4 regions of the Nonomuraea sp. NPDC050404 genome follow, and region 3 is predicted to be linked to each of the others. Evidence: riboswitches for the same ligand, from Rfam matches in the RefSeq annotation. Region 3 holds a riboswitch; each other region holds the start of a gene.

Region 1 (4,687 bases), on a different contig from region 3:
CGGGCACCGTGTCGTGCACGTGCCGGTAGGCGACCGACATCGGCGTCTCGCCGTCGTACGGCTGCTGCCCGGTCACCAGCTCGAACAGCATGATGCCCGCGGCGTAGACGTCGCTGCGCACGTCGGCGGCGCCGGTGGTGACCTGCTCCGGCGCCATGTAGCCGATCGTGCCGATCATCACGCCGGTACGGGTCTGGTTGGTCGCCTCGATCGCCCTGGCCAGGCCGAAGTCGACGACCTTGACCCGGCCGTCGTCGGTCATCAGGACGTTCTCCGGCTTGACGTCGCGGTGCACCATGCCGGCCTGGTGGGCCGCGCCGAGCGCCGCGAGCACCGGGATCATGATCTCGAGCGCCTCGCGGGCGGGCAGCCTGCCGCGGTCCCGCAGGATGTCGCGCAGGGTCCGGCCGGGGACGTACTCCATCGAGAGGTAGACAACGTCGTTGTCCGTGCCCTGGTCGAAGACGTGCACCACGTTGGGGTGCGAGAGGCTGGCGACCGACTTCGCCTCGCCGATGAACCTCCTGACGAACGCCGGGTCCTCGGCGAGCGAGCGGTGCATGACCTTCAGCGCCACCATCCGGTCGAGCCGGATGTCCAGCGCGAGGTAGACGGTCGCCATACCGCCCCGGGCGATCCGGCTCTCGATGCGATAGCGCCCATCGAGAAGCCGACCGACCAGGGGGTCCGCAGTCGTCGTGTCCACCCAGCCGAGTTTACGGGCGATTTGCCACCGGCATGGCCTCGCCGCCCGAAACCGATGCGGAGACGTTCTCGTTGGAACGTCCCCGCACCTGGTGAGCCTGACCAGCGACCACTCGCGTCACAGGGTGCCGGATCCGCTTCGCCGTCGGCGTGGCGTCATCGGCTCCCGGCTTTCACGGGCTCATTGGGGAGGATGCCTCGGCGTAGCGGCGGCGCGGGATGCGGCCCGCCTGGCGCGCCAGGCGGCCGGCCGCCACGGCCCCCTTCATGGCCGCCGCCATGAGGTCCGGCCGCTGCGCCCGGGTGACGGCCGTGGCGAGCAGCACGGCGTCGCAGCCCAGCTCCATCGCCAGGGCCGCGTCGCTGGCCGTGCCGATGCCCGCGTCGAGGATCACCGGCACGGTGGCGGCCTCCACGATGAGCTCGATGTTGTGCGGGTTGCGGATGCCAAGACCGGAGCCGATCGGCGCGCCCAGCGGCATCACGGCCGCGCAGCCCGCCTGTTCCAGCCGCCGCGCCAGCGCCGGGTCGTCGCCGATGTAGGGCAGCACCACGAACCCGTCGGCCACCAGCCGCTCGGCCGCGTCGAACGTCTCGATCGGGTCGGGCAGCAGCGTGCGCTCGTCGGCGATGACCTCCAGCTTGAGCCAGTTGGTGCCCAGGGCCTCCCTTGCCAGCCGGGCCGTCAGCACGGCCTCGCCCGCGGTGAAGCAGCCCGCCGTGTTCGGCAGCACCTTGATGTCGCGCTCGCGCAGCACGTCCAGCACCGAGCCGCGGGCGCCGGGGTCGAGCCTGCGCATCGCCACCGTCGTGAGCTCGGTGCCCGACGCCGCCAGCGCCTGGTCGAGCACCTCCAGCGAGGGCGCGCCGCCGGTTCCCATGATGAGCCGGGAGGAGAACTTCTCCCCGGCGATGATCAGATCATCCACCTTGCACCGCCGTCAGAACCTCCACGCGGTCACGGTCGCTCAGCGCCGTCGTCTCCCAGGCGCCGCGTGTGACCACCTCGTCGTTCAGTGCCACGGCCACTCCGGTGGTCGCCGCGGTCAGTGTGCGTACGGCCTGCGCCACGGTCATGCCGTCGGCGACCTCGTGCGCGGCCCCGTTGATGCTAATAATCATGAAATTTCCCGAAATCTTGCCGGCGCGCACCACGCCGCCAGCTCGCTCTCCTCGCCCGTCAGGGCGCCCAGCAGGATCTCCGTCGTGAGCGGGGCGAGCAGCACGCCGCCCCGGTGGTGTCCCGTCGCGTACGCCAGCCCCGGCGTGCCCGATGGCCCGATGAGCGGCAGGTTGTCGGGCGTGCCCGGCCGCAGCCCCGCCACCACGTCGGCCACCTCCAGCTCGGTGACGCCCGGCACCAGCTCCCTGGCGTCGCGCAGCAGCTCGTACAGGCCGCCCGCGGTGACCCTGGTGTCGAAGCCCATCTCCTCCTGGGTCGCGCCGACGACGAGCTCGCCGTCGCCTCGGGGGACCAGGTAGACGGACGAGCCGTGTACGGTGCCGCGTACACATCGGCTGAGCAGCGGCTGCGGGGAACGCAACCGCATGATCTGCCCCTTCACCGGCCGCACCGGCACCTCGGCCAGCCCGGCACTCCACGCCCCTGCGGCCACGACGACCCGCTCGCCCTGCACTTCACGCTGGTCGGCGTCGGCCAGGCGTACCCCCACGACTCGGCCGTCCTCGCGCAGCAGCTCGGTCGCGCGGGCCCGCACCAGGGGGACGCTGAGGCGTTCGAGCGCGGCCAGCAGGGCGGACGTCACGCGGCGCGGATCCACCCACGCGTCGCCGGGCGCCAGCAGGCCGCCACGCACCGAGGGGGCCAGCATGGGCTCCAGGCGCCGGCACTCGCGCCCGGTCAGCCGCTGGACCGGCAGGCCGAGCTTGTCCATGTAGCCCGCCAGCTCATCCAGCGCCGCCAGGTCGTCGGTCCCGAAGGCGACGTCCAGCGTCCCGTCCGAGCGCAGGTCCAGCCCGCGCGCCGGATCGCCACCGGAGCCACCGCTGAAGCCGTCACCGGAAACGCCGCCGATCCCACCGCCGGGCTCGCGCACCGGATCGCCGTCGGGGCCACTGCCGGATTCGCCGCCGGATTCGCCGCCGGATTCGCCGCCGGGGTCGAGGCCGGCGTCGGTGGTCAGTTCGGCGGCGAAGGCGGGCCAGCGGCGCAGCGCGGCCACCCCCAGCCGCAGCAGCGGCGTCTCGGTGTAGGTCACCTCGCTGACCGGGGCCAGCATCCCCGCCGCCGCGTACGAGGCCCCGGTGCCGGGAGCCGGGTCAACCACGGTGACCGGCCGCCCCGCGCGGGCCATCCGCCAGGCCACGGAGAGCCCGACGACCCCGCCACCCACGATCACATCCACATGCGCTCCCTTCGCCGGCATGATCCGGATCAGGTGTCTTGCGGTCGAAGGCCCGGTAAAGCCTTCCTCTCAGCCCGGTAATGGCCGGACTCCCGCGCGTCTTACGTACCTCAGCCTACGGCCTCGGTTCGATGCGCACGCACCGCCCCCGTTATGGTCATGAACGTGAACCAAGTCGTGGTGGTGGGAGCGGGCCTGGCCGGGGTGCGTACGGTCGAGGTCCTGCGCGGGCGCGGCCACACCGGCCGCATCACGCTGATCGGTCAGGAACGCCATCGCCCCTACGACCGCCCGCCCCTGTCCAAGGCCGTGCTCAAGGGCGAGGCCGACACCAGCTTCGTCGACACCGACCTCGACGCCCTGGGGGTCGACTTCCTGCCGGGCGTCGGCGCCAAGTCGTTGCGGGCCGGCGTCGTGGAGACCACCGAGGGCGAGATCGCCTACGACGGCCTGGTCATCGCCACCGGCGCCGACCCGATCAGGCTGCCGGGCGACGGCCTCCAGCACGTGCTGCGCACCCTCGACGACGCCCACGAACTGCGCGCCGTGCTCGTTCCCGGTGCCCGCGTGACGATCATCGGTGCCGGCTGGATCGGCGCGGAGGTGGCCACCGCCGCGCGCCGCGCCGGCTGCGCCGTGACGGTCGTCGAGAGCGCCCCGACCCCGCTGGCCACCGCCGTCGGCACCGAGATCGGAGCCCGTACCCGGCACTGGTACGACGGCATCGACCTGCGGCTGAACACCATGGTCGACTCCGTGGACGAGGGCGGCGTGCGGCTGGTGGGCGGCGAGTTCGTCGAGTCCCACGTGGTGGTCACCGGCATCGGCGTGCGCCCGGCCGTCGAATGGCTGGCCGGCGCCGACATCGACCTGCACAACGGCGTCGTCACCGACGAGCACCTGCGTACCTCCCTGCCGGGTGTCGTCGCGGTCGGCGACTGCGCCGCCTGGTGGTCGCGCCGCTGGGGGACCAGGCTCAGGGTGGAGCACTGGGACACCGCCCTCAACGCCCCCGAGGTCGCAGCCGCGTCGTTGCTGGGGGAGGAGGCGGTGTACGACCCGGTGCCGTACTTCTGGTCGGAGCAGTTCGGCCACATGATGCAGTACACCGGCCACCACCCGGCGGGCGAGCGGCTCATCTACCGGGGCGACCCGGAGGGAAAATGGTCGGCCGTCTGGCTCACCGCCGACGATGTCGTGGCCGCGGTGCTGGCCGTGGACCGGCCCCGCGACTACGTGCAGGGACGCCGGATCATCGCCTCCGGCGGGCGTCTGGACGCGGAACGCCTGGTAGATCCAGAAGTACCCCTACGGGATTGTGTTGTTTGAGCAAGCACGGCATGTGGTAGTTGTGGTTTCGTGACGCTTTCTGTTGCACAGATCGACCGGGAGACCGACCAACTCGTGGACGAGTGGCTGACACTCCCTGAAGTGGCCTCGCGCCTTGACCTTCCGGTCGGGCGGGCCAAACAACTCCTGCGGGATCACAAGCTCCTCGGCGTACGCCGGGGCAGCGGCGGGCCACAGGTGCCCGCGGTGTTCCTCGACGGAAAGGACGTGATGAAGGGTCTGCCCGGCACACTGACCGTGTTGCTGGACGCCGGCTACGACGACGT
Region 2 (4,687 bases), on a different contig from region 3:
ACCTCCATCGGATGCCCGCGCACGACCTCGGCCACCACCTGCACCCCGGGATGCCGTTTCCGGTGCTCGGCCAGCGACTCCTCCAGGGCTCCGACCGTGTCCCGTTCGCGCTCGGGGGAGGCCGCCTCGAAGCCGCCCGCCTGGGGCCAGGCCCAGGCCCGGACGGCGCGCACCCGTGCGCCCCGCAACGCGGCCTCGGTGAAGGCGAATTCGAGCGCCCGCTCGGCGCCCGGCGAGCCGTCGGCCCCGGCCACGATCTCGCCGCGCGGGGAGGCGGGTGTCTCGTGAACGAGCACGACGTCCGTACGCGCGTGCGCGGCCACCCCGTGCGCGACCGACCCCACCAGCAGCCCCCGCACCCCGCCGATCCCGCGACTGCCCACGACCAGCAGTGCGCCGCCCTCGGACATCCTGATCAGCGCCGAGCGGGGGTCGCCCGGCACCAGCATGCCCTCGACGAGCACCTGCGGCCACTCACGGCGGGCGCGGTCCCTGGCCGCGTCCAGCACGGAGTGCGCGCCGTCGCGCATCCACCTGGCCACCTCGGCGTAGTGCTGGACGGCGGTGTCCTCGCTCACCCATTTGGGTACGGCGTACGCGATGGTCAGCGGAGAGTTGCGCAGCTCCGCCTCGGCCGCGGCCCAGCCGACCGCCTCCAGGCCGGTACGGGAGCCGTCGGCGCCTACGATGATCAAGACCACAGCTCCTCAGGGCAGGGCGTAACACTCCACTTCCGCCCGGCGGAACGGGATTCCGGCCGCCTGTGAGTCGCGGGTGCACGCGCGTTCGGTCTTGCTGAGCCTGAGTGTGCCACAGACGGACACGCCGGAGTATGTCCGGCAGTCGAGCGTCGAGTCGGATTTGCCGACGCGATACATCTCCCTGACCGCCGCACGGCACTTCCCCTTCCCCGTGTCGGCGTAGCGGCACTGGGCGATCAGAGTGTCGTACTGCTCCTGGCTCACTTCGTGCTGCTGCATGCCGTCACCGGCGGCGGCAGTGGCGCCGGAGGCGGTCATCACGACGAGTAGTCCAACGACAGCGGCGATTTTTCTCATGTTTCCCCTGATGGGACCGTACCGCTGACGGCGATCGCCAAACCTCGCCCGCGAGGTTTCGGGCCGGGCGGGCCGTGGGTACGATCATCGCCGACCAACGCGGGAGCCCGGTGCGGACCGGGCTGAGAGGACGGCTGACAGCCGCCGACCGCCAGAACCTGCTCCGGATAATGCCGGCGAAGGGAGTTTGCGCGATGAGCGACGCGCGCTTTTCCAAGATCTACAACGGTGACCTGCGGGTGCCCATGCGGCAGGTCAACCTGTCCAACGGCTCGTCGGTGACGCTGTACGACACCTCGGGCCCGTACACCGACCCCGCCTACGAGCCGGACCTGCGGCGCGGGCTGCCACGCCTGCGTGAGCGGTGGATCGGCGAGCGGCGCGCGGCCGGTCAGCCGGTCACGCAGGTCGGCTGCGCCCGGCGCGGGCTGGTGACCAGGGAGATGGAATTCGTGGCCGTGCGCGAGGGCGTCACGCCCGAGTTCGTACGCCAGGAGGTCGCCGCCGGCCGGGCCATCATCCCCGCGAACGTCAACCACCCCGAGTCCGAGCCGATGATCATCGGCCGCAACTTCCTCGTGAAGATCAACGCCAACATCGGCAACTCCGCGGTGACCTCCTCCATCGAGGAGGAGGTCGAGAAGATGACCTGGGCCACCAGGTGGGGCGCCGACACGATCATGGACCTGTCCACCGGAAACGACATCCATGAGACGCGCGAGTGGATCCTGCGCAACTCGCCCGTACCGGTCGGCACCGTGCCCATCTACCAGGCGCTGGAGAAGGTCAAGGGCCGGCCCGAGCTGCTGTCGTGGGAGGTCTACCGCGACACCCTGATCGAGCAGTGCGAGCAGGGCGTCGACTACGTGACCGTGCACGCGGGCGTGCGGCTGGCGTACGTGCCGCTCACCGCAGGGCGTAAGACCGGAATAGTCTCGCGCGGCGGCTCGATCATGGCCGCCTGGTGCCTGGCGCACCACCGCGAGAGCTTCCTGTACGAGAACTTCGCCGAGATGTGCGAGATCCTGGCCCGCTACGACGTGTCGTACTCGCTCGGCGATGGCCTGCGCCCCGGTTCGATCGCCGACGCCAACGACGAGGCCCAGTTCGCCGAGCTGCGCACGCTGGGCGAGCTGACGGGGATCGCGCGCGAGCACGACGTCCAGGTGATGATCGAGGGGCCGGGCCACGTGCCCATGCACAAGATCAAGGAGAACGTGGACCTGCAGCGCGAGCTCTGCGACGACGCGCCGTTCTACACGCTGGGCCCGCTCGTGACGGACGTCGCGCCCGGCTACGATCACATCACCTCGGGCATCGGGGCCGCCATGATCGGCTGGTTCGGCACCGCGATGCTCTGTTACGTCACGCCCAAGGAGCACCTCGGTCTGCCGGACAAGGACGACGTCAAGACGGGCGTGATCACGTACAAGATCGCCGCTCATGCCGCTGACCTGGCAAAGGGGCATCCGAAGGCGCAGGAGTGGGACGACGCGCTGTCCGACGCGCGCTTCGAGTTCCGCTGGGAGGACCAGTTCGACCTGTCGCTAGACCCCGACACGGCGCGCGCCTTCCACGACGAGACGCTGCCCGCCGCGCCGGCCAAGACCGCGCACTTCTGCTCGATGTGCGGGCCGAAGTTCTGCTCCATGCGGATCAGCCACGAGATCAGGGACGCGGGCTACGCGGAGAAGGCCGCCGAGATCAGGGATGCGGGCTACGCGGAGAAAGCCGCCGAATTCAGGAGGCTCGGCGGCAATCTCTACGTCGACTAACCGGGTAGCGTCTCCCCGCCGATCGGGGCCAGGATCTCGCCCGTGTAGTACGACGACAGCCGGTTGGAGGCGAAGAACACGTACGAGGGGGCGATCTCGTCCGGATCGGCGGCCCGCCCCATCGGGACCTGTTCGCCGAACTTCGCCACCTTCTCCTCCGGCATGGTCGCCGGGATCAGCGGCGTCCACACCGGCCCGGGTGCCACGGCGTTGATCCTGATCCCGCGATCGACCAGGTTCTGCGCCATGGAGTAGGTGAAGGCGTTGATGGCGCCCTTGGTGGCGGAGTAGTCGATGAGCGTCTTGTTGCCGCGCAGCCCGTTGATCGAGGAGGTGTTGACGATGGCCGCGCCCTCGCGCATGTGCGCGAGCGCGGCCTTCGTGACGTGGAAGAAACTGTGGATGTTGACCGCGAACGTGCGCTCCCACTGCTCGTCGGACAACTCCTCCAGACCGTTCACCGGCTGCTGGTAGGCCACGTTGTTCACCAGCACGTCCAGCCCGCCCAGCTCCGAGACGGTCTGTTCCACGACGGAGCCGCAGTGGGCGCGTTCTCCCAGGTCGCCGGGCAGCAACACGCAGCGCCGCCCGGCCGCCTCGACGAGCTTCCCGGTGTGGGCGGCGTCGTCGTGCTCGCTGAGGTAGGCGATCGCGACGTCCGCCCCCTCCTTGGCGAAGGCCACGGCCACCGCCCGGCCGATGCCCGAGTCGCCGCCGGTGATCAGGGCCCTCCTGCCCTCCAGCAGGCTCCTGCCCTCGTAGTCGCGCATCTCGTCACGCGGCTGCGGGCTCATCTCGGCGGTGTGGCCTGGGTACGGTTGACTCTGCATGACCAGCGGCCTGCCCGAGGCCGGGTATGGATAACACCGGCTACTTGACGAATCCCTCTGACCTGAGCCAGTCGCGGGCGACCAGCGCGGGATCGCCGCCGTCCACGTCCACCTTGGCGTTGAGCTTCTGCATCACGTCGTTGTTCAGCTTGGCGCTGATCGGCGCGAAGATCTTGGCGATCTCCGGATGGGCGTCGAAGAGCTGTTTACGCAGCGTGATCCCCGCGTTGTACTGCGGGAAGAAGTGCTTGTCGTCCTCCAGCAGGACCAGGCCGAGCGCCGGGATCCGGCCGTCGGTCGTACTGATCAGGCCCATGGCGCACTGGCCGCTGGCGATCGAGTTGTACAGGATGCCGACCGACATCCGCTTCACGTTGGCCGCCGGCACGTCGGTGCCGTATCGCAGGCCGTAGCCCTTGAGCATGCCCAGGAAGCCGTCGTCCCGGCCGAACGCCTCGTGGTCGACGCAGTACGTACGCTCCGCCACCGGGATCTTCGTCATCTCCGAGAGCTTCGTCACGCCGTACTTCTCCGACGTGGCGCGGGTCATGCCGATGGAGTAGCTGTTGTTGATCGCGGAGGGCGGCAACCAGACGATGCCGTTCTCGCGCAGATCCAGGTCGCGCACGGCCACGTACTGCTCATGCGGGTCAGGGATCGGCTTGCTCTGGCCGAGGTAGGTGATCCAGCCGGTGCCGGTGTACTCCCACATCACGTCGGCGCCGCCCCTGATCAGCGAGGCGCGGGCGTTCACACTGCCCTGGACGTTGGTCTTGTCGGTCACGTCCGCCCCGGCCGCCGCGAGCGCGAGCACCGCCATCTTGCCCAGGACGAGCTGCTCGGTGAACTCCTTGGACGTCACCCGGATCGGGACGCCCTCCAACGTGGGTATCGGCTTGATGCTGCCGGCCTCGACCGGTGGCACGAAGGACGAGGCGGGCCGCAGCCCGCACGCCGAGAGGGCGATGAGCAGGAGCAGCGCCATGAGTGCTCTCACGACAGACCCTTCGGTGAGAGGTAACGC
Region 3 (4,687 bases):
CATCTCGCAGATCTTCTCCGGATTCCTCGGGGGTGCGGGGCTGCAGGCGTTCTGGTACCACTTCGCGATCATGTTCGAGGCGCTGTTCATCCTCACGACCGTGGACGCCGGAACCCGGGTCGGCCGGTTCATGCTCCAGGACACGCTCGGCAACCTGTGGAAGCCGATCTCCCGGGTGAGCTGGTGGCCGGGGCTGGTCATCACCAGCGGCGTGGTCGTCGCGGCCTGGGGATACTTCCTCTACCAGGGCGTCAACGACCCGCTCGGCGGCATCAACCAGCTCTTCCCGCTGTTCGGCATCGCCAACCAGCTCCTGGCGGCCGTGGCGCTCACCGTCGCCACGACCCTGCTGATCAAGAGCGGCCGGCTCAAGTGGGCCTGGGTGACCGGGGTGCCGCTGGCCTGGGACGCGGCGGTCACGCTGACCGCCAGCTACCAGAAGGTGTTCTCGCCCGACCCCACGCTCGGCTTCTTCGCCCAGCGCGACCGCTACCAGACGGCGCTGGACCAGGGACAACTGCTCGCGCCGGCCAAGACGACCGGCGCGATGCAGCAGATCGTGGTCAACTCCACCGTGGACGGCATCCTGGCGGCGCTGTTCGCGATCCTGATCATCGTGGTCATCCTCGACGCTGCCCGCGTGTGGATCAAGGCGATCAGGTCGCCGGAGCCGCTGCCCAGCACCGAGGCGCCGTTCGAGGAGTCCAAGATCTACGCGCCGGCCGGCCTCATCGCCACCCGCGAGGAGAAGGAGATGATGGCCTCCAAAGCCCCCTGACTCAGGGCGCGAGCCACTGCGCCGTGGGCCAGGTCTCGCGCCGCCACGCGCTGTCCCAGAACATCCACTCGTACGCCGCCGCCCTGCCGTACGCCCGGTCCATCGCCTCGCGGGTGTCCGGATCGGCGGTGGCGGCGAGCCGGTCGGCGATCGCCCTGGCCTGCTCGGCGGAGGCCGCGAAGGCCGGGTCGGAGTAGGTGGAGATCCACCTGCCGTAGGGGTGGTCGGACGTGTCCCCGGCCCGCTTGAGCAGCGCCGTACCGACGTCCTGGTAGATCCAGAAGCACGGCAGCACAGCCGCCGCGATCACCGGATAGGGCGCGGTGAGCGCCGTGGCCTGCAGGAACGACGAGTACGCCAGGCACGTCGGTGACGTGGCGAGGTCCGGGTCCTCGATGTAGGCGGCGTGCAGCAGGCGCTCGGCGGCCAGCGCGGTGTGCGCGCTCTGCGCCCAGAACGCGGCGTCGGCCGGGTCGGTGGCGCGGGCCGAGGCCGTGGCCAGCGCCTTGCTGTACGCCTCCAGGTAGCGGGCGTCCTGCACCATGTAGAACCCGAACCGGTCGCGGTCGAGGGTGCCGTCGCCCAGGGCGCGGATGAACGGGTGCTCGTGGATGGCGGTCATCAGGTCGGCTGTGCGCAGCCACATGTCTTCGCAGAACATCGTGCTCATTTCCAGATCGCGTGGAAGTGGTGGACGGGCCCGTGACCATGCCCGACGTCCAGGTCGTCGGCGGCGAGCAGCGCCCCCGTGAGGTACTGCTTGGCCGCCCGCACCGCGCCCGGCCAGTCGTCGTGACGCGGGCGCAGCGCCGCGATCGCCGAGGACAACGTGCAGCCGGTGCCGTGGGTGTTGCGGGTATCCACGCGCGGCGCGGCCAGCTCGACCGTGCCCTCGGGCGTCGCCAGCACGTCCACGCACGTGTCGCCGTCCAGATGACCACCCTTGAGCAGCACCTGCCGCGCCCCCAGCGCACGCAGCCGCCCGGCCTGCGCGCGCATCTCCGCCAGGCTCCCGGCCGGCGCCTCCCCGAGCAGGTCCGCCGCCTCGGGCAGGTTCGGGGTGATCAGGTCGGCGCGGGGCAACAACGTCTCACGCAACGCGGTCACGGCATCGGCGGGCAGCAGCCGGTCACCGCTCTTGGCCACCATGACGGGATCGAGCACCACGTACGCGGGCCCGTACACGTCCAGCGCCCCGGCCACCGCCTTGATCAGCTCGGCGTTGCCCAGCATGCCGATCTTCACGGCGTCCGCCGGCACGTCGGTCAGCAACGTGTCGAGCTGCTGGGCGACGAACTCGGCGGGCACCTCGTGGATGCCGGTCACGCCCGTGGTGGTCTGCGCCACCAGCGCGGTGACCACCGTCATGCCGTACGCGCCGAGCGCGGAGAAGGTCTTCAGGTCGGCCTGGATGCCGGCGCCGCCGCTGGGATCGGTGCCCGCGATGGACAGAACTCTGGGAACAGCGCTCAAGGCTGCGACGTCCCTTCGCTAGTGCGAACTAGATCAGGTTCGACGGGTGTGATCTCAGCCCGGCCGTCCGGGCACCCCGCGTCAGCGGCCCACTGTAACAGCCGCCGGTAGTTGACCACACGTTCGAGTGTCGGCATTGTGGGGCGGGTGGCCGCTGATGAGACGCGTGACGGTGTCGCCCTGAGCAATCTCGACCAGCCGCTGTTCGACGGTGCCGAGGCCACCAAGCGTGACCTGGTCGACTACCTCGACGCCGTGCACGATCGCATCATCCCCGCGCTGCGCGAGCGCCCGCTGTCGGTCATCCGGGTGCGGCCCGGGCAGCAGCCGTTCATGCAGAAGAACCTGCCCAAGTACGCCCCCGACTGGGTGAAGTCGGTGTCCCTGTGGGCGGAGGCGTCGCGCAGGCAGGTGACGTACGCGCTCTGCGAGGACAGGAAGACGCTGCTGTGGTTCGCCAACCAGCGGGCCGTCGAATACCACCCGGCGCTGTACGCCGGCGACAAGCCCACCCACCTCATCCTCGACCTTGACCCGCCCGAGCACGACGACTCCTTCTTGCTGGCGGTGCGCGGCGCGTTCCTGGTCAGGCAGGCGCTGGAGGAGGCCGGGCTGGCGGGCGCGGTGAAGACGAGCGGGGCCAAGGGCGTGCACGTGTTCGTGCCCGTCACCGGGGACACGGGCATGGAGGACCTGGCGGCGGCCACCCGCGCGGTGGCCGCGCGCGCCGAGCGCATCGATCCGGCGCTGGCCACCACGGCGTTCATCCGCGAGGACCGCGAGGGCAAGGTGTTCCTCGACTCCACCCGCGCCGGCGGCGCGACCGTGGTGGCCGCCTACAGTCCCCGCATCCGACCTGGGGTTCCCGTCTCCTTCCCGGTGGCCTGGGCGGACCTGGACCGGGTGGCGCCGAGGGACTTCACGTTGCGTACGGCGCCGGGGTTGCTGGGCGGGGCCGATCCCTGGGGTGAGCACATGCCCGCGCCGCAGCGGCTGCCCGCCGATCTGGTCGAGGAGGGGCACACGATTCCGGTCGCCCGCGTACAGGCGATGCATGAGGGGAAGAGGCGCGCCCGCGCTCGCCGCGAGAAGTGATCTATCCCCGGATGATGTCCGGAATTTGCCACAATAGTGGGTCTTCCCGCTGATTCCTTGGCGGGTTACTTTCGGGCAATCGGCGACTCGGGGGGTTGCACGCCGCGATTCCCATCGTCCTGGGGGGACCCGTATGCGAAGAATCGTCATCGCGCTGATCACAGCACTCGCCTTAGCAGTGGCCATGGCCGCGCCGGCCAACGCGGGCGGTCTCGACGACGTGTTCGCCAAGTTGCTCGTCAAGCAGGTCAAGGGAGCCAACGCCAAGAAGCACCTCGATGCCTTACAGGCCATAGCCACCGCCAACGGCGGCAACCGCGCGGCCGGCAGCCCCGGCTACGACGCCTCCGTCGACTACGTGGCCGGCAAACTGCGCAAGGCCGGATTCAAGGTCACGCTGAACCCGATCAACTTCGTCGAGAGCTGGTCGGAGAACTCTCCGCCGGTCCTCCAAATCACCGCACCCACCCCGAAGACGTACGTGCCGGGCACGGACTTCGTCACCTTCGAGCCCTCACCGGCCGGCGACGTGACCGCGCAGGTCCAGGGCGTGGACCTGACGCTGCCGCCCGCTCCGGTACCCAGCTCCACCAGCGGCTGTGAGGCGTCGGACTTCGCCGGCTTCGTGCCCGGCCGGATCGCGCTCATCCAGCGTGGCACCTGCCCCTTCGTACAGAAGGTGGACAATGCGGCCGCCGCCGGAGCCTCCGGGCTGATCGTCTTCAACGAGGGCCAGCCGGGACGCACCGACCCCTTCCCGCTGAACATCGGCGAGTGGCGGGCCGGCATCCCCATGGTGTTCGCCAGCTTCGCGGCGGGCAACGAACTGGCCACCGGCAGCCCCACCGTGCGCATCAAGGTGGACGCCAACCTGGTGCTCGGGACCAACAACAACGTGATCGCGGAGAGCCGCTTCGGCGACCCGCGCAACGTCGTCATGGTCGGCGCGCACCTCGACAGCGTCACCGCCGGGCCCGGCATCAACGACAACGGCTCGGGCACCGGGGCCATCCTGGAGGTGGCCGAGGAGATGGGCGGGTACTTCCCGGTCAAGAACAAGGTGCGCTTCGCCTTCTGGGCCGCCGAGGAGATCGGCCTGCTCGGCTCGGACCAGTACGTGGACGCCCTGTCGGAGGCGCAGCGGGACCGCATCAGGGTCTACCTGAACTTCGACATGGTCGCCTCGCCGAACTACGCCTACAAGTTGTATGACGGCGACGACTCCGACGGCGTCGGCTCGCCGGCGGGCCCGCCCGGATCGGCGCAGATCGAGGAGCAGTTCGAGGCGTTCTACGGCACCAGGTCCCTGCCGACCGTCGGCACGGACTTCGACGGCCGCTC
Region 4 (4,687 bases), on a different contig from region 3:
ATCCCGAGCCGGACCAGGGGATGGGCGGTGCGGCGTTCGATGGCCACGAAGGCCGCCAGCAGGGCCAGGCCGCCGGCGAAGGCGGTCACGGTCAGCAGCGGGCCGTCGGAGACGTGCTCAAGGCGTACGACGCCGTAGACCAGCAGCATCATCGCTCCCGTGATGCTCACCGCGCCCGCCACGTCGAAGGAGCGCGCCCCCGGACGCTCCCCGACCGGCTCCTTGAGCAGCGGGATCGCGGCCAGCAGGATGACCAGTGCCAGCAGGACGGGGGCGAAGAACACCCAGCGCCAGCCGAACGCGGTCAGCAGGCCGCCGATCACCAGCCCGAGCGCGAAACCACCCGCGGCCGTGCCCGCGTAGATGAGCAGGGCCTGGTTGCGCTGCCTGCCCTCGGGGAAGTTCGTGGTGATCAGGGACAGGCCGGCGGGCGTCATGAACGCGGCGGCCACCCCGGTGACGAACCTGGCGACCAGCAACACCCAGCCGTCCTGCGCGAAACCGCCCAGACCGGAGAAGACCAGGAACACCGTCAGCCACAGCAGGAACATCCTGCGCCGTCCCAGCAGGTCGGCCGCCCGGCCGCCGAGCAGCATGAAACCGCCGTACCCCAGCACGTACGCGCTCACGACCCCGCTCAGCATGCCCGTGGACAGCCCCAGGTCGGCCCGGATCGACGGGAGCGCGATGTTCAGCATGGCCACGTCGATGCCCTCAAGGAAGATGGCCCCGCACAGAACGATCAGTACGCCCCATGAGCGGGCGGATGTAGGCACAACAAACCCCCGGTTACGAATAGTAGGTCGGTTCTCTCTTGTAACCGTCCAAATCATGCGTCAACATGGAATTTCATGGAAGACGGCACTTTGAGGTCACTCAGTTACTGCGAAGGCACCATGGATGACGACTACGACGTGCGCCAGTGGGATGTCCGGCAGGACTGCGAGGTCCGTCAGATACTCGACCGCATCGCGGACAAGTGGTCGCTGCTGGTGATCGCCCTGCTCGACTGCCAGAGCCTGCGCTTCACCCAGCTCCGCCGCGAGATCGACGGCATCAGCCAGCGCATGCTCAGCGTCACCCTGCGCCAGCTCGAACGCGACGGCCTGGTCAGCCGCACGGTGTATCCCGTCGTGCCGCCCAGGGTGGACTACGCGCTGACGCCGCTCGGCCGTACCCTGCACCAGACCATCAAGCCTCTGGTCACGTGGACGGAGGCGCACCAGGAGCAGATAGCGGCGGCACGTGCCGCCTACGACGCCAGGCACGAGATGATGGAGGCATGACCGTTCCTGAGATCGAGGCCGGCGCCGTTCCCGCCGACGCCTACCTGCTCGACGTCCGCGAGCAGGACGAATGGCTGGCCGGGCACGCCCCCGACGCCGTGCACATCCCGATGACCCAGATCCAGGGCCGGGTCGAGGAGGTCCCCGAGGACCGGAAGATCTACGTCGTGTGCCGGGTGGGCGGGCGGTCCATGCAGGTCGCGGCCTGGCTCAACCGGCTCGGGCGCGACGCGGTCAACGTCGGCGGCGGCATGCAGTCGTGGGAGTCCGCCAGCCGCCCGATGGTCAGCGAGACGGGCCAGCAGCCCTACGTCGCATAAAGCGGGACAGGGCAGCGGCCCCTACGCCGCACAAAGGCCGCACAAAGTACGTCGCTTAAAGTACGTGAAGGCGCCCTCTATGGCGGTTCAGCCGCCATTGAGGCATGATGAGGGCGCAAACTTCAGATAGTCGCGGGAGCTCGGGGTGCCGGGCTGAGAGGGCAGCAAGTGATCCGCTGCCGACCGCCTGAACCTGTCCGGGTAATGCCGGCGTAGGGAGTGTGCGATGGCGCGCGTCGCCGACGAAGTTCCGCTGACACTCGAAGGCAGGCCGCCGAAGACGCTGGGCGTGCTCGACCAGGGTGCGCTCTGGGCGAACCTGGGCGTCAGCCTCCTCGGCTTCTCCGGGGCCATGTTTCTGCTCAACCCGCTCGGGAACGCCCCGCTCAGCCTGTCCGCGGCGCTCGTGGCCACCGTGGTCGGCAGCCTGATCGGCACGGCCATGGTGGGCCTTTCCGCCATCCCGGGCACGCGCACGGGGCAGCCGTCGATGGTGCTGCTGCGGGGGCTGTTCGGGGCCAGGATCTCCTATCTGCCTACGGTGCTGAACATCGTGCAGATGCTCGGCTGGGGGGCCTTCGAGCTCTGGGTGATCGCGATGGGGGCCAGCGCGATCTTCGGCGCGGTGCCGTACCAGGTGTGGGTGATCGTGGCGGGCGTGCTGACCACCGCGCTGACGATCTGGCCGCTCGGGTCGATCCGGGTGCTGCGCCGGTACGTCACCATCGGCGTGATCATCTCGATGGTCTGGTTCACGGTGGTGTTCCTGCGCGAGGCCCCCGCGCACACCGGCGGGTCGTGGAGCGCCTTCCCGGCCGCGGTGGACTACGTGATCGCGCTGTCGGTGTCCTGGGTGCCGATGGCGGCCGACTTCGCCAGGCACTCCCGTTCCAGCGCCGCCGCCTTCACCGGCGTGGTCGGCGGCTACACGCTGGCGCAGGTGGCCTGCCTGGGACTGGGCGTGTACGCGGTGGCGATCGCGGGCTCCTCCGACCCGGCCGCCGTCTTCGGACCGTTCGTCGCTGCGCCGCTGGGCGCGTTGTTCTTCGGCATCCTGGTGCTGCGCGAGACCGACCAGTCCTTCGCCAACGTCTACTCCACCACGGTCTCGCTGCAGAACCTGATGCCGCGCATGGACCGGCGGGTGTTCTCCGTGGCCATCGGCGTGCTCACCGTCGCGATCGCGCTGATCGTGGACGTGACGTCCTACAGCGCGTTCCTGGGCGTGATCGGGGCGGTGTTCGTGCCGATGTTCGCGGTGCTCGCGGTGGACTACTTCGTGCTGGGCGGGGCCGGTCGCTGGAACACCGCGCACGACGCGCCCTCGCGCTGGGCCATGCTGATCCCGTGGGCGCTGGGCTTCGTGGCCTACTGGCTGACGACCTCGACGCCGTCCGTGGCGGCCTGGGATGCCTTCTGGGCCGGCGCGCGGGAGGCCATCGGCTTCACCCGGCAGACGTGGATGAACGGGGCCCTGGGCGCGGCTCTGGTGGCCGGACTGGTGACGCTGCTCCTCGGCCTGCTGCTGCGGCGGCGGCGCTGAGCCCCAGTCGGTGGTCGGCCCGTTGTGGCGACGCTGAGCCCCAGCCGACGCTCAGCCCGTTGTGGCGGCGCTGAGCCGCCCCGGCGGGCGCTCAGCCCGCGGTGGCGGTGCGGCGTTCGACGTTGAGCAGGTGCTGCTTGGCGGACTGGCCGCCGGCGTAGTCGCCGAGCGCGCCGTCCTCGCGCACCACCCGGTGGCAGGGCACGATCACGCAGACGGGGTTGGAGGCCAGCGCGTTGCCGATCGCCCGCAGCGCGCGCGGCCTGCCGATGCTCTCGCCGATCTGCTCCAGCGTCGTGGTGGTGCCGTAGGGGACGGCCATCGTCTTCTGCAGCACCGTACGCGCGAAGGTCGTGGCCAGCGTCAGGTCCACCGGCGTGGCGAACGCGCGCAGCCGCCCGGAGAAGTACGCGTCCAGTTCCCTGCGCACCGGGTCGAGCCGTCTGGCGTCGGGCCCGATGAAGCGGCCCACATGCCGGGACAGCAGCTCGTACACGTCGTTCTCAGGCTCGAAGCTGCACGCCGCGATGCCCTTGCCCGTCACGGCCAGCATCAGCGTGCCCACCGCGCCCTCGTAGGCGCCGAAGGCGATGTCGGGTGGCGTCTGACCCCGATAGGTGCTGGAGGTCACCCGCAACAGGGCATCGAGGTCGTTACTCGACATGCCACCACCTCTCCCACCGCAAGGGAATCACCGTGACCGCAGCGTATCGGACGGATCGCCCGACGTACCCACCGCGCCACGTGCACTATGGAGGAGTGGGGGACGAATGGGCCGGTAGTGACGATGAGATAGCACGCGCGGCGCTCGCCAGTTCACCCAACGCCATCGTGGCACTCGACAGGGACCACGGCGTGCTGGTGTGGAACTCGGCGGCGGAGCGCGTGTTCGGCTGGACTGCGGAGGAGATGCTCGGGCGCAGGCCGCCGATCGTCCCCGAGGAACTGGCCGCCGAGCACAACGCCGCGCTGGAGCGGGTGCGCACCGGCGAGCCGGTGTCCCTGGCCACCAAGCGCCTGCGCAGCGACGGCACCGTGCTGGACCTGCGGGTGGACATCAGCGCGCTGCGCCTGGGCAACGCCGTGGGCGGCTACGTGTGCGTCTACCACCCCGCGCTGGCCGACGCGCAGGCCAGGGACCGGATGGCGCGCCGTGCCAGACTGGTGCGCCGGCTCACCGACGTGGTCGGCGACATCAACTCCGAGCTGGAGTTGTCGGCCGTGCTCGACCGGATCTCGGCCAGCCTCACCGAGCTGACGGGCGCGGACGCGGGCGGGTTCGTGCTCATCGAGGGCGAACGGCTGCGGCTGGTCAGCACCTACCAGTTGCCGGACACGATCAGGGGCACCACCACCGACCTGCGTACGAGCCTGGTGGACAAGCTTTTACGCACGGGCAAGACCGTGATGCTGGAGTCCCACGGCCTGGACGACCTGGTCTGGGCGCGGCTGGGCGGGCTGCACACGATCGCGCTGGGGCTGGCGGCCGTGGGCGGGCGGCCGTACGGGGCCCTGTACGCGCTGTTCGCCCGCAGCAC

Evidence for each region. A riboswitch is a leader RNA that binds a small molecule or an ion and turns the genes downstream of it on or off. The one in region 3 is predicted to bind thiamine pyrophosphate.
Region 1: it holds a riboswitch for thiamine pyrophosphate, as region 3 does, so the genes downstream of both, AB0I81_RS22050 (FAD-dependent oxidoreductase) here and thiD (bifunctional hydroxymethylpyrimidine kinase/phosphomethylpyrimidine kinase) in region 3, are expected to answer to the same signal.
Region 2: it holds a riboswitch for thiamine pyrophosphate, as region 3 does, so the genes downstream of both, thiC (phosphomethylpyrimidine synthase ThiC) here and thiD (bifunctional hydroxymethylpyrimidine kinase/phosphomethylpyrimidine kinase) in region 3, are expected to answer to the same signal.
Region 4: it holds a riboswitch for thiamine pyrophosphate, as region 3 does, so the genes downstream of both, AB0I81_RS09770 (cytosine permease) here and thiD (bifunctional hydroxymethylpyrimidine kinase/phosphomethylpyrimidine kinase) in region 3, are expected to answer to the same signal.

The regions. Positions count from the first base shown of each region.
Region 1 is NZ_JBFAKB010000007.1:400,595-405,281, forward strand. Features, by position in the region: gene pknB (Stk1 family PASTA domain-containing Ser/Thr kinase) at 1-706, opposite strand, end outside; gene AB0I81_RS22040 (thiazole synthase) at 879-1,634, opposite strand; gene thiS (sulfur carrier protein ThiS) at 1,627-1,827, opposite strand; gene AB0I81_RS22050 (FAD-dependent oxidoreductase) at 1,824-3,071, opposite strand; TPP riboswitch at 3,061-3,177, opposite strand; gene AB0I81_RS22055 (FAD-dependent oxidoreductase) at 3,231-4,400, shown strand; gene AB0I81_RS22060 (Rv2175c family DNA-binding protein) at 4,431-4,687, shown strand, end outside.
Region 2 is NZ_JBFAKB010000035.1:4,106-8,792, forward strand. Features, by position in the region: gene AB0I81_RS54240 (universal stress protein) at 1-695, opposite strand, end outside; gene AB0I81_RS54245 (hypothetical protein) at 708-1,058, opposite strand; TPP riboswitch at 1,148-1,260, shown strand; gene thiC (phosphomethylpyrimidine synthase ThiC) at 1,253-2,833, shown strand; gene AB0I81_RS54255 (SDR family oxidoreductase) at 2,830-3,663, opposite strand; gene AB0I81_RS54260 (glycine betaine ABC transporter substrate-binding protein) at 3,704-4,660, opposite strand; gene AB0I81_RS54265 (ABC transporter permease) at 4,657-4,687, opposite strand, start outside.
Region 3 is NZ_JBFAKB010000040.1:56,941-61,627, reverse strand. Features, by position in the region: gene AB0I81_RS57280 (carbon starvation CstA family protein) at 1-778, shown strand, start outside; gene AB0I81_RS57275 (TenA family protein) at 780-1,439, opposite strand; gene thiD (bifunctional hydroxymethylpyrimidine kinase/phosphomethylpyrimidine kinase) at 1,445-2,251, opposite strand; TPP riboswitch at 2,245-2,340, opposite strand; gene AB0I81_RS57265 (ATP-dependent DNA ligase) at 2,399-3,346, shown strand; gene AB0I81_RS57260 (M28 family metallopeptidase) at 3,480-4,687, shown strand, end outside.
Region 4 is NZ_JBFAKB010000003.1:290,937-295,623, forward strand. Features, by position in the region: gene AB0I81_RS09755 (MFS transporter) at 1-776, opposite strand, end outside; gene AB0I81_RS09760 (helix-turn-helix domain-containing protein) at 897-1,286, shown strand; gene AB0I81_RS09765 (rhodanese-like domain-containing protein) at 1,283-1,606, shown strand; TPP riboswitch at 1,729-1,842, shown strand; gene AB0I81_RS09770 (cytosine permease) at 1,833-3,149, shown strand; gene AB0I81_RS09775 (methylated-DNA--[protein]-cysteine S-methyltransferase) at 3,241-3,813, opposite strand; gene AB0I81_RS09780 (PAS domain-containing sensor histidine kinase) at 3,909-4,687, shown strand, end outside.